3 regions of the Rhizobium sp. BK377 genome follow, and region 3 is predicted to be linked to each of the others. Evidence: predicted binding sites of a transcription regulator. Region 3 holds the regulator's gene; each other region holds the start of a gene.

Region 1 (4,197 bases), on a different contig from region 3:
CATCGACTTGACGACGCCGAGCGTGATATTGGCGGCATCGAGGTTCGGGAAGACCAGCAGGTTGGCTTCGTCATGCAGCGTGGTGTGTGGCATGACACGGCGGCGCAGCTCATCGGAGATCGCGCTTTCGCCGTGCATTTCGCCGTCGACTTCGAGATCGGGAGCCGCTTCGCGCACCAGCTGCAGCGCATTGCGCATCTTGGTGGCGCTTTCGGATTCGCGCGAGCCGAAGTTCGAATGCGAGACGAGGGCCGCGCGCGGGGTGATGCCGAAACGCTTGATTTCCTCAGCTGCCAGAACCGTCGCCTCGGCGATTTCCTCAGCCGTTGGGTTGAAGGTGACGTAAGTGTCGGTGAAGAAGGTCGCGCCGCGTTGCGAGATCAACAGGCTGAGTGCCGAGAAATCGCGCACGTTCGGGCGCTTGCCGATGATCTGGCGCACATCGCGCAAGTGCTTCTCGTAACGGCCTTCAAGACCGCAGATCAGTGCGTCGGCCTCGCCGCGCTTGAGTGCCAGCGCACCGATGACGGTCGCGTTGGTGCGCACGATGGTGCGGGCCGCTTCCGGAATGACGCCGCGGCGGCCGACGAGCTGCAGATAGAGATCGACATATTCGCGAAAGCGCGGATCGTCTTCGGGGTTGATGACATCGAAATCCTGTAACGGGCGGATGCGCAGGCCGTAGCGCTTCAGGCGCGTTTCGATGACCTGCGGACGGCCGATGATGATCGGCTCGGCAATGCCTTCTTCGAGCAGCACCTGGGCGGCACGCAGCACGCGCTCGTCTTCGCCTTCGGAGAAGATCACGCGCTTGCGCTCGGCCACCTTTGCGGCCGTGAAGATCGGCTTCATGACGAAGCCCGAGCGGAAAACGAAGCGGTTCAACTGGTCGAGATAGGCATCGAAATCGGTAATCGGCCGGCGCGCGACACCGCTTTCGGCAGCGGCCCTGGCGACAGCCGGTGCGATGCGCAGGATGAGGCGCGGATCGAAGGGCGAGGGAATGAGATAGTCGGGGCCGAAGACCGGGGTTTCGCCGGAATAGGCGCGGGCGGCAACGTCGGACGGCTCCTCACGGGCAAGGGCCGCGATGGCACGCACGGCCGCCATCTTCATTTCCTCGTTGATCGTCTCGGCGCCACAGTCCAGCGCACCCCTGAAAATATAGGGGAAGCAGAGGACGTTGTTGACCTGGTTCGGGAAGTCGGAACGACCGGTGCAGATCATCGCATCCGGGCGGGCGGCGCGAGCCAAATCCGGCATGATCTCGGGCGTGGGGTTGGCGAGAGCCATGATCAGCGGCTTCTCAGCCATCTGCGCCAGCAATTCCGGTTTCAGCACACCGGCGGCTGAAAGACCGAGGAAGACGTCGGCGCCGCCGATATTGTCGGCGAGGGTGCGCGTGTCGCTCTTTTGCGCGTAGACGGCCTTCCACTCGTCCATCAGCTCGACGCGGCCTTCATAGACGAGGCCTTCGAGGTCGTGGACCCAGATGTTTTCGCGCTTGGCGCCGAGCGTCACCAGCAGATTGAGACAGGCAAGGGCTGCCGCACCGGCGCCGGAGGCGACGATCTTGACCTCGTCGATCTTCTTGCCGGCGAGTTCGAGACCGTTGAGGATGGCGGCGGCGACGATAATCGCGGTGCCATGCTGGTCATCGTGGAAGACCGGGATCTTCATCTTTTCGCGCAGCTGCTTCTCGACGCGGAAGCATTCCGGCGCCTTTATGTCCTCGAGGTTGATGCCGCCGAAAGTCGGCTCGAGCGAGGCGACGGTGGAAACCATCTGCTCGACATCATCGGCATCCACTTCGATATCGAAGACGTCGATACCGGCGAATTTCTTGAAGAGGACAGCCTTGCCTTCCATGACCGGCTTGGAGGCAAGCGGACCGATATTGCCGAGGCCGAGTACGGCGGTGCCGTTGGAGATCACGGCAACGAGATTGGCGCGCGACGTATAGTCTGCGGCCTGTTCCGGATTGTCACGGATCGCGAGACAGGGGGCGGCAACACCGGGTGAATAGGCAAGCGCCAGATCGCGCTGGTTGCCCAGCGGCTTTGTCGCCTGGATTTCCAGCTTGCCGGGGCGCGGATAGCGGTGGAAGAAAAGCGCCTGTTCGTCGAGGCTTCCGCCTGCCGAATTCTTTTCCGTTTTGGATTTTTCCTGGTGATCCATCGCCGCCTCCAGCGTTGTTCGAAGTCTTTTGGAGACTTCTCCATACATCAATCGACCGGTCGGAACAGTACGGAAATGGCTGCGGCGGAACTTTTTGACCTGCTGGCGACAGCGATCTGACGGAAGGCCTTCCCTGCTCAGATTGCAGCATTCAGACCGGGAAGGCTCTAACCGGTGGATTGAGCGGCTTTGCAGGCCTTTCCTGCGGTTTGTCATCTTCCTGATACACGAGTCTGATTTTGGAAGACCACACGAAGAACGATGGGACACGAGCGGAAAGGCTTGTGATAGACATGATGGAACCTCGGCGCTTCCGCACTCTCTTCATTTCCGATGTGCATCTCGGCTCGAAGGCCGCCAAGGCGGATTTCCTGCTGGATTTCCTGAGATATCACGAAGCCGACACGATCTACCTCGTCGGCGATATCGTCGACGGCTGGCGCCTGAAGCGCAGCTGGTATTGGCCGCAGGTCTGCAACGACGTGGTCCAAAAACTCTTGCGCAAGGCGCGCAAGGGTACGCGGGTGGTCTATATCCCCGGCAATCACGACGAGTTCCTGCGCGCATTCCCAGGCACGCATTTCGGCGGCATCGAAGTCGTCGACCGCATCATCCACGACGGCGCAGACGGTAAGAAATATCTGATCCTACATGGCGACGAATTCGACGTCGTCGTGCGCAACGCCCGGCTGCTCGCCTATCTCGGCGACTGGGCCTATGACACAGCGATCCGCATCAATATCGTTCTCGCTGCCGTGCGCCGCCACCTCGGCATGCCTTACTGGTCGTTTTCGGCCTGGGCCAAGCTGCAGGTCAAACACGCTGTCAATTTCATCGGCGAGTTCCAGCGCGTGGTAGCAGAAGAAGCCCGCAAGAGCGGCGCCGACGGCGTCATCTGCGGCCATATTCATCACGCCGTGATCGAGGATATGGATGGCATCCGCTACATCAACACCGGCGACTGGGTCGAAAGCTGCACAGCGATCGCCGAACATGAAGACGGCACGTTCGAACTCATCACCTGGCGCGCGCTGACCAGCAACGTGCCGGCACTGACATCAGTCGAATTGCTTGAAGAGGGCAACCTCACCCCACAGGCTGCCTGAATAATGCGCGCCTACCGCATCGGCGACTTCCGCCGGTGCACCAGGAATTTAGCCGTTGCCGCTTGGCGACAGGCCCAATTTATTTTTTAAATCGTTTCGAACTATTTCCGAAACGTTTCAGTGAGGCTATTTCTCGCAATAGTCGTGTCGGATTGGATGTGTTAGGCAACGAATAGTTTCCTTCAGGTCCATCATGATTCCCGCACAAAATCCCTTAACGGGTGAGGGAGCGCCACCGCGCTTCCGGCAGCTTAGCGCGCTTTGCTACAGCGCGCCGCTACTGGTTAACGGTATCGTCCTGCCCTTCTTCCCCGTCTGGCTCGCGACTCACCAGTTCAATGATCATCAGATCGGCACGATCCTCGCCGTGCCGATGGTGGTGCGCGTTCTCGTGGCACCGATCGTGGCAGTCTTTGCCGACCGCATGCAGGAGCGGGCGCATGTCCTCCTGTGGTCGGGCGCCCTGTCGCTGCTGACGGCTATCGCGCTCTACTGGACGACGAATTTCTGGCAGGTGCTGATCGTCTTTGCGCTGCAGGGTGCGACCTTTGCCCCTTATGTGCCTGTCGTCGAATCGATCGTGATTTCGGGGGTACGCCGCTGGGGCCTCGATTACGGCTCGATGCGCGTCTGGGGCTCGATCGCCTTCATCATTTCCACGCTCATCGGCGGAGAATTGGTCGGCCGCTGGGGCGGCGGCATGGTGCTGCCCGTGATGATCTTCGGCTTCCTGCTGACCATTACGATGGCGGTCTTCTGTCCGCGTATCGGACCGACACGGCGGCGCGGCCAGCCGATCAACCTTCCGGCAACGACGGGCAGCGGGCTACGCGAGCCGCACCTGCTGCTTTTGCTGCTCGGTGTGTCCATCCAGCAGGCAAGCCATGCGCTGCTCAACGCCTTCTCCTCGATC
Region 2 (4,197 bases), 1.1 Mb from region 3:
TTCCACGCCCTGATCGCTTTGCAGTGCAAGCCCGATGTCGAGCGTGCCTTCATATTTGAAAGAGCAGGTCGCGTGCTTCTCCTTGCAGAATTCCTCGACAATCGGCTGGAGGACGGTATTTTCCGAGCCGGAAACGATCGAGAAATTCGGGCCGCTGCTGAAAGCGTCGCAGCCTGCCAACGTCGCGAGACCAGATAGCGCCAATGCGCCGAAGAACGAGCGGATCATGGTTCTGCCGGTCACGCCTGCGTCATCGCCTTCTTGAGGTCGATCGTCAGCTGCTCCATCTGTTGCTCGGCCTGGGCACGTTTCTTGCGGCCCTCCTCCTGCACGCGCAGCACGCCGGTGACGGTGTCGATCAAATCCTGATTGGCCTTGGCAAGCGTCTCCATATCGACGATGCCGCGCTGCGACTGTTGCTCGATGGCGATTGCCTGATCCTTCATCATTTCAGAAGCCTGGCGGATCATGTCATTGGTGGCGTCCGTCACGGTCTTCTGCAGGTCGAGGGCCGATTTCTGCTGCGTGAGCCCCAGAAGGATGACCATCTTCTGCTTCCAGGCTGGAACCGTCAGTGCCGAGGTCGCCTGCAGGTTCTCGATCAGCGTCTCATCGCCGGACTGGACGATGCGGATCTGCGGAAGCTGCTGGATGCCGAGCTGGCGGGCCTGCTGCAGATAGAAGATGCGCTTCTCCAGCCGGTCGAGCGCCTGGAGGCTATCCTGATAGGTCTGCGCTTCGAGCATGCCACCGCCAGGGCCTGACGTTGCGGCGTCAGCGGCGCTCTTCAGCCTCGGCAATTCGACCGAGCGGAAATGTTCGACAAAATTCTTGCCGGCCTGCACGTAGGCATCGAGCCGCATGATCGACTGTTTCGTTTCCTCATGCAGGTCGTCGAGGAGGGCGATGTCGCGGCGCAGCATATCCTTGTGGCGGTCGAGCTCCAGGCCGATCCGATCGATCTGGCCGGCGACATCCTCGAACTCCTCCTTGAAACGCTCCAGTCGCGCCTTGGCAGAGAGGAACATGCGGCTAAGGAAACCCTTCTCCTTCAGAGAGGCGGGATCGAGGCTCTTCGATTTCAGGATGATGTCGGTCAGGAGCTTGCCGACCTCACCGAGATCCTTGTTGCGGACCTCGCGCAGGATCTTGTCGGCATAGTCGCTGACGGCCTGTTGTGCACGGTCACCGTAAACGGAGATCCCGGCGCGGTCCGTGAGATTGATGGTGTCGGTGATACGGGCGACTTCCGAGGGATCGGCAGCAATTGCCGGCAGGGAAGCATTCTGGACAGTCGCGAGATCGGTATCGGCCATTCGGGTCGTCTTTCTCGGCTTGTGGTGCCATTATCCGGGCAAATGGGCCTTTCACTAAGCAGGACCGGAAAAGGCAGATTTCCACAAAGACCGGCCCGCGAAGACTCATCTGCGGGACGACAGTTTAGCTGAACTAGAAATACTGTTTTATGACAGGTGCTTAAGCTTGTCGCAGAAGCCGCCTTACTGGCAGGTCGGCGCGGGCTTTTTGTCGAGGAGCTCAAGTTTCGAGAGCTTGCCGGTCAGGACAAAATCGCCGTAGTCCATCGTCAGATCCCGCGTAATGCCATTCTCATAGAGCTTGAACGACATGCGGTAGACGGGCAGCGTATCCGATTTGGCATTCTCGTTGAAATAGGAGATCGTCACCGGCCAGAATGCCGTCTTGGAGAACTGGCCAGCATTGCCGGCATCGGCCTCATCCGTAACCGGGGTTTCCTGCTTGCCGACAATGGTCGTGGTGACCAGGGATTTGTCGCCATCGTCGGAGCCGTCAAAAACGCGGGCCTCGAAGAAGCGCTTGCCGTTCTTCGCATTTTGGATGACGTCGAGCATGTGCTCGGTCGGGAATCGGCTTTCGGCGAGCTGCAGCTCGCGGCTTGCCGGCTGCGTGAGGTCGACTTTTACACCTTCTGGCTTGTCCTCAGCCGCACCGTTGACTTCCTTGTCGAGTTGGTCGTCGGTGAAGGACTTGGTGTCGAACGTGAACTTGCCGTCCTTCAGGCTTTCGAAGGTCTTCGTCTGCTGGTCGCTGACGCGCACGTTGTCGCCGGTATCGATCTGGGTGACGAAGCGAAAATTCGTGGTGAATCCCTCGCAGTAATTGCCGTCGAATTCATAGACCATGCGGCCATACATGGAAGAGATGCCGGAGCGTTCGGAAGCGTCCTTCAGTTCCAGATCGTAAACGGCGCGGTGCGCGACGAGCCCGGTTGCGATCGCAGCGCTCGCCGCCGGCGCAGCCGCCGAAGCACTGGCGGAGACGCTTGCGAGGACAAGAGCGGCAAGTGACGATCGGAACATTCATTAACTCCTGTTGGACTCGTCCGCGATGTTATAAGAACCGTTTCGGCCAAATCGAGGCGGCCAAGTCGAGGCTCGAAACTGTCACATTAAAGATTCTAGTCTTGATGCATAATTTTTGAAGCATTGACAACAAAAGCGGAGACGAAAATGTCCGATCAAATCGCAACGCGTCTGTCGGAAATGGGAATAACCCTGCCCGAAGCTGCCGCACCTGCCGCCAATTATGTCCCCTACGTCATCAGCGGCAATCTACTCACTATCTCCGGCCAGCTGCCGCTCGAAGGCGGCAAGGTCGCCGTCTCCGGCCATCTCGGCAAGACTGTCGATGTTGCCGCCGGCCAGCGCGCGGCAGAGCTTTGCGCCATCAACATTCTCTCGCAAGCAAAGGCAGCGCTTGGCGATCTCAGCCGCATCCGCCGCGTCATCAAGCTCAACGGCTTCGTTGCCTCCGCGCCTGATTTTGTCGAGCAGCACCTCGTCATCAATGGCGCCTCGAACCTGATCGCCGGCGTGCTCGGCGAAGCCGGCAAACATGCCCGCGCTGCCGTCGGCATGGCAGCACTGCCGCTCAATGCTGCAGTCGAAATCGATGCTATCATGGAAATTGCAGAATGACGAATGCCGCTTGGATCAAAGAGCTGCCGGTTGCCCACCGCGGCTACCATGACCTCAACAATGCCATTTGGGAAAACACGCTCTCGGCATTTTCGCGTGCCGTCGAAGCAGGCTTTGCCATCGAATGCGACCTCCATTACGCCTCCGATGGCGTGCCGGTCATCTTCCATGATGAAGATCTGGAACGTCTCTGCAACCTGAAGGGCGACGTGCGTGAACGGACCTCCAAGGAGCTGGGGCTGATCGCCGTCGGCGGCACCAAGGATAAAGTGCCGACGCTGAAGCAGCTTCTCGACCTCGTGCAGGGCAAGGTGCCGCTGGTGCTGGAACTCAAGGGCCGTGAGGCCGACGACGAAGGCTTTGCCGAAAGCGTTCTCGAAGTCCTCGAGGGCTATGAAGGCAAGATCGCGCTGATGAGCTTCGACCATTGGCTGCTGAAGGACCTGAAGGACTTTGGCGCCCCCTTCCCGGTCGGACTGACGGCCAACGGCAATACGGCCGAAGAATATGCCACCCATGAGAAGGCGATGGAGCTCGGCCTCGATTTCATCTCCTATCATCATGCGGACCTGCCGAACTCTTTCATCTCCCACCAGCGTGATAAGGGCATTCCTGTCATAACCTGGACAGTTCGGGACGAAGATGCCCGCAAGCGCACCTTCGAGAATGCCGACCAAATGACTTTCGAGGGCTTCGATCCGCGCGCGGCGGTTTGACGCTCGCTTTTTCGACAAGATCGTGCGCAGACTGGGAGGGAGCCCGCTCCCTCCTCCCAACGGCTTCGCATTTGCTTCATGACAGACGAATCGTCAGACGAACTTTCCATTCGCATCGAGCGATCATTCACCGCGATTTCCCCCGAGCGCTGGTCAAGGCTTTCGGGAGCGTCGAAGGCGTGCGACACCATTGCCTACAATCCCTTCGTCTCGCATGCCTTCCTCTCGTCGCTGGAAGAATCCGGCTCGGCCACCGCCCAGACCGGCTGGCTCGGCCATCACATGCTTCTGGAGACGGCCAAGGGTGAACTGGTCGGCGCCCTGCCCGGTTATCTGAAAAACCACAGCCAGGGCGAATATGTGTTCGATCATGGCTGGGCCGATGCCTTCGAACGGGCCGGCGGCAGCTATTATCCGAAGCTGCAGTGCTCCATCCCTTTCACGCCCGCGACCGGCCCGCGCCTGCTCGTGGCCGAAGGATTTGCAAGACCGCCAATTCAGAATGCCATGGCCGAAAGCCTCAA
Region 3 (4,197 bases):
TCGAGGAAAACGATACCGACAAGATGTTCACCAATCCGGACGATTCGCGCACCCAGGACTATATCATGGGCCGGTTCGGCTGATTTTGGCGGTGTGAAGCCTTTCCGATTTTCGAGGACAAAGCCCCATGGCATCGACACATATTTTTTCCGCCTATGACGACGATCTGAAGTTCCTGTCCCGGCGCATCTCCGAGATGGGTGGTCTTGCCGAACAGATGGTCGGCGAGGCCGTCCGCGCGCTGGTCAACGGTGACACCGCGCTCGCTCAAAAGGTCATTTCCGACGATGTGATCCTCGATCACACCGAGCGCGAGATCAACGACAAGGCGATCGTGACGATCGCCCGCCGTCAGCCGATGGCCTCCGACCTTCGCGAGATCATGGGCTCGATCCGCATCGCCGCCGACCTCGAGCGCGTCGGCGATCTCGGCAAGAACACGGCAAAGCGCGTCATCGCGGTCCAGAGCACCGGCGTTCCGCGCAAGCTCGCCCGCGGTCTCGAGCATCTGTCCGAACTGGCGCTGGTCCAGCTCAAGGAAGTGCTCGACGTCTATACGACGCGCTCCGCTGACAAGGCCAAGTCCATCCGCGAGCGCGACGACGAGATCGACGCCATGTACACCTCGCTGTTCCGCGAACTCCTGACCTACATGATGGAAGATCCGCGCAACATCACGAGCTGCACGCACCTTCTCTTCTGCGCCAAGAACATCGAACGTATCGGCGACCATGCGACCAACATCGCCGAGACGATCTATTACATGGCGACCGGCGCCCAGCCGGAGGGCGAGCGTCCGAAGGACGACAGCTCCAACACCGTTGGTGCGGTGACGGAGTAATCCTGAACTGCCGATGCTTGCGCGCCCCGCGCTGGGGCGCGCGAGGGTCGCAGCCCATTCCGAGTTCCTGCATGATCCCTTGCTTAAATCACCCCCGGTTTAAGGATCGTGCATTAGGAGACTGACACGCATGATCCCAAGAGTTGCAGTTGTTGAAGATGAGGAGGCGCTAAGCGTGCTTCTCCGCTACAACCTCGAAGCCGAAGGTTTCGAGGTGGACACGATCCTCCGTGGCGACGAGGCCGAAATCCGGCTTCAGGAACGCACGCCGGACCTGCTCATCCTGGATTGGATGCTGCCGGGCGTTTCCGGTATCGAGCTTTGCCGCCGGCTGCGCATGCGGCCGGAAACCGAGCGTCTGCCGATCATCATGCTGACGGCGCGCGGTGAAGAGAGCGAGCGTGTTCGCGGTCTTTCGACCGGCGCGGACGATTATGTCGTCAAGCCCTTCTCCACGCCGGAACTCGTTGCCCGCGTCAGAGCGATGCTGCGCCGCGCCCGCCCGGAAGTTCTCTCCACGGTTCTGAAGTGTGGCGATATCGAGCTCGACCGCGAAACGCATCGCGTTCATCGCAAGAGCCGCGAAGTCCGCCTCGGCCCGACCGAGTTCCGCCTGCTGGAATTCCTGATGTCGTCGCCGGGCAGGGTCTTTTCCCGCTCGCAGCTGCTCGACGGCGTCTGGGGCCACGATATCTACGTGGACGAACGCACCGTCGACGTCCATGTCGGTCGCCTGCGCAAGGCGCTGAACTTCTCCAACATGCAGGATGTCATCCGCACCGTCCGCGGCGCGGGATATTCCATGGAAGCTTAATCCGAGTGATCGGAGGTCCAGACGGGTCGCTCGCTTGCCGGGCGGCCCGTTTGCTTATCTGGTGCCTACTCAAGATACGGCGATGAGTAGGCTCGCCCTGTCCGTCGAACTTGAAGTGACCTGTCTCGACGAAGCCCAGCTTCTCATGAAGAGCCGACACCAGTCGCCGGAAAAGCGAACTTCGAGAGGATCTGCCTTCTACAGACGGATGCGTGCAAGAATCCGATCAAGAGCCTTCTGCAGAGCCGCCGTGCCGCCGAACTCGCGAAAGTCTTCGAGCACCTGTTCATTCAATCCGCCCTTGGTCGAATGCTCGCCGATGAGTTCATCGAAACTCGCGACAGGTTTTAAGCGGGCAGCATGGGCGAGGCCGGAAAACAATTGACGGAGGTAGGCGTCGCCAGCTGGTCTCGAGAGCCCCTGGCTCTGCAGCCAGCTCGACGTCGCGTCCAGAATGCCGAAATAGGTGGCCATCAGGCAGCTGGCCACCGCGAGAAGTTCGAACTCCTGCTTGTCTTCAACCTGGATCGCCGTTCCGAGCGCCGAAAAGAGGGTGTGGGAAACCTCGTCGGGCGGGTAGATCGCGGTCGCCCCTTGGAGATCTGCGACGAACGGAAGTGGAATTGCCAGGCTTAGGTGGTGAACGGGCTGATCGATCCACGCCAGCAGTTGATCGATTGGCGTGGCCGCGACAAAGCTGATGACATGGTGGTCCGGCCGAAATCGGAGCGAGCGGATGACCTCCTCGGCAATTTGCGGCCTCACGGCCATGAATACGAGATCGGATCGGTCGAGAACATCCTGGTTGCCCAAAGCGATCGACACATTCCGGTTTGCCGCCGCGAGGCGGCCTGCGACGCTTGCGCCACGCGGGGACAGCACGATCGGCGTGTCGCAAAAAGCTGTCTTGCCCAGTCCGGTGACGACGGCCTCGGTAATCGTGCCCGTCCCGACGAACCCGATTGTCATCCGCTTTGGATCGATCTCCATTGGCACCCCTGACCGACTGTTGCGCCGTGCTGCTCGACGAGAATACTGCATCTGTATCAGAAAATCGCGTTACAGTGCCATCACCACCATTCCATGCCTGTTGAGGGCTGAAACGCATTGGCGGCGTTGGCCGCATAACTTTCGCATCTTCCGGCATGGTGTACGGCCGGCAAGGATCAGCCTCCGGCAGACAGTCGTGGCCACGAGCCGTTTCCAGCCCTATGCCGGCAAAAAATCACCCCTCCGCGCATCGGCGAGGAGGGGCAATGATACGTTGCAACTGTTGGAAAATCGCGGGTCAGCCGACCCGGACAGCCTTGCGGCGCTCGCTCACCGGCTGGTAGGCGAGGCGCTGATGGTAGCTGCAGTAGGGCGACGAGTCCGTAGAGTCGCAACCGCAAAAATAGAAGTCATCCTTCATCGGATCGCCGACCGGCCACTTGCAGGTGCGCTCCGTCAGTTCCGTCAGGCCGAGGCGGCGCGAAATCGGCACGACCACATTTTTGGCCGGCACATATTCCATTTCCTCGGCGGTTTCGATCTCGATCTCTTCCTTCAGCATCGTCGCGCCCTGCTGGCGCGTTACGGTGCGGGTAGCGATGCGAGATGCATAGTTCGGGGCGCGGGGCGCCGAGGTCGTGCGCTTCGGTGCGCGCGCCGCGGTTGCCGTGCCGCCGGCCTTGGCGCGGCCGGGAAGACTGAGCCGGTGAACCTTGCCGATAACGGCGTTTCTACTCACACCGCCAAGCTGCGCTGCGATCTGGCTGGCGCTCAGCCCCTCCGACCAAAGCTTCTTGAGCTTCTCGACACGCTCGTCTGTCCAGTTCATTGCCCTGTCTCCACCTTTCGCGTTGGTGATGGCAGAATCCCTCACCGTTGCCTCGAAAGTTTCCGAAGCAAGAAACGCCTGATCAATTTTGGTGACTAGTTCCGCCGCATGCAGTCTAGTAATTGAACTTTAACCTAGTGTGAGCCTGACTCTGTGACAAGAGTCGCACGAATCCGATGAATCCGAATTCGGGGTTTTCCCCAACTTGCTTCCCGAGAGAGTCATTTCTGCAACATTAGCTGTTGATAGACCTGAAAGTCCGATTTGAGGCTTGACGCATGCGCTAAATCCTCAGTTTTGTTGACATTGCAGTGCGAAAAGTAAATAGTGCTCCCTGCCGCCGAAAGGCGGCATTTTTGATTTTTCGGGCCTGGTTTTCTTAGCCGGAGTCCGGTGCCCCATAACCTGTTGCAGGAGTTCGCGCCATGGCTGAAGCCTCGCCGCTTTATGATACCTATTCTCGTGCCCCGTTGCGGTTCGAGCGAGGTGAAGGCGTCTGGCTGATCACCGAAACCGGCGAGCGATATCTGGATTTCGGCGCAGGCGTTGCCGTCACCTCCGTGGGGCATGGCAATCCGCATGTCGTGGCCGCCCTCAAGGATCAGGCCGACAAGGTCTGGCATCTCTCCAATATCTATGAAGTGCCTGGCCAGGAGAAGCTTGCCAAGCGCCTGACGGATGCTACTTTCGCCGACAAGGTGTTTTTCACCAATTCCGGCGCCG

The links. Region 3 encodes PhoB, which activates phosphate uptake and scavenging genes when phosphate is short. Its sites were predicted from a motif close to TGTCATNNANCTGTCAT; they were not measured.
Region 1: the regulator PhoB is predicted to act here: its motif matches at 2,389-2,405, upstream of FHT92_RS25800 (UDP-2,3-diacylglucosamine diphosphatase).
Region 2: the regulator PhoB is predicted to act here: its motif matches at 1,455-1,471, upstream of FHT92_RS00560 (toxic anion resistance protein).

The regions. Positions count from the first base shown of each region.
Region 1 is NZ_JACIAC010000008.1:91,772-95,968, forward strand. Features, by position in the region: gene FHT92_RS25795 (NADP-dependent malic enzyme) at 1-2,178, opposite strand, end outside; gene FHT92_RS25800 (UDP-2,3-diacylglucosamine diphosphatase) at 2,472-3,284, shown strand; gene FHT92_RS25805 (MFS transporter) at 3,478-4,197, shown strand, end outside.
Region 2 is NZ_JACIAC010000001.1:121,179-125,375, forward strand. Features, by position in the region: gene FHT92_RS00555 (substrate-binding domain-containing protein) at 1-228, opposite strand, end outside; gene FHT92_RS00560 (toxic anion resistance protein) at 240-1,316, opposite strand; gene FHT92_RS00565 (cell envelope integrity EipB family protein) at 1,500-2,339, opposite strand; gene FHT92_RS00570 (RidA family protein) at 2,490-2,957, shown strand; gene FHT92_RS00575 (glycerophosphodiester phosphodiesterase) at 2,954-3,673, shown strand; gene FHT92_RS00580 (GNAT family N-acetyltransferase) at 3,752-4,197, shown strand, end outside.
Region 3 is NZ_JACIAC010000001.1:1,255,569-1,259,765, reverse strand. Features, by position in the region: gene pstB (phosphate ABC transporter ATP-binding protein PstB) at 1-83, shown strand, start outside; gene phoU (phosphate signaling complex protein PhoU) at 128-841, shown strand; gene phoB (phosphate regulon transcriptional regulator PhoB) at 972-1,655, shown strand; gene FHT92_RS06240 (pyrroline-5-carboxylate reductase) at 1,854-2,645, opposite strand; gene FHT92_RS06235 (GcrA family cell cycle regulator) at 2,944-3,474, opposite strand; gene FHT92_RS06230 (aspartate aminotransferase family protein) at 3,900-4,197, shown strand, end outside.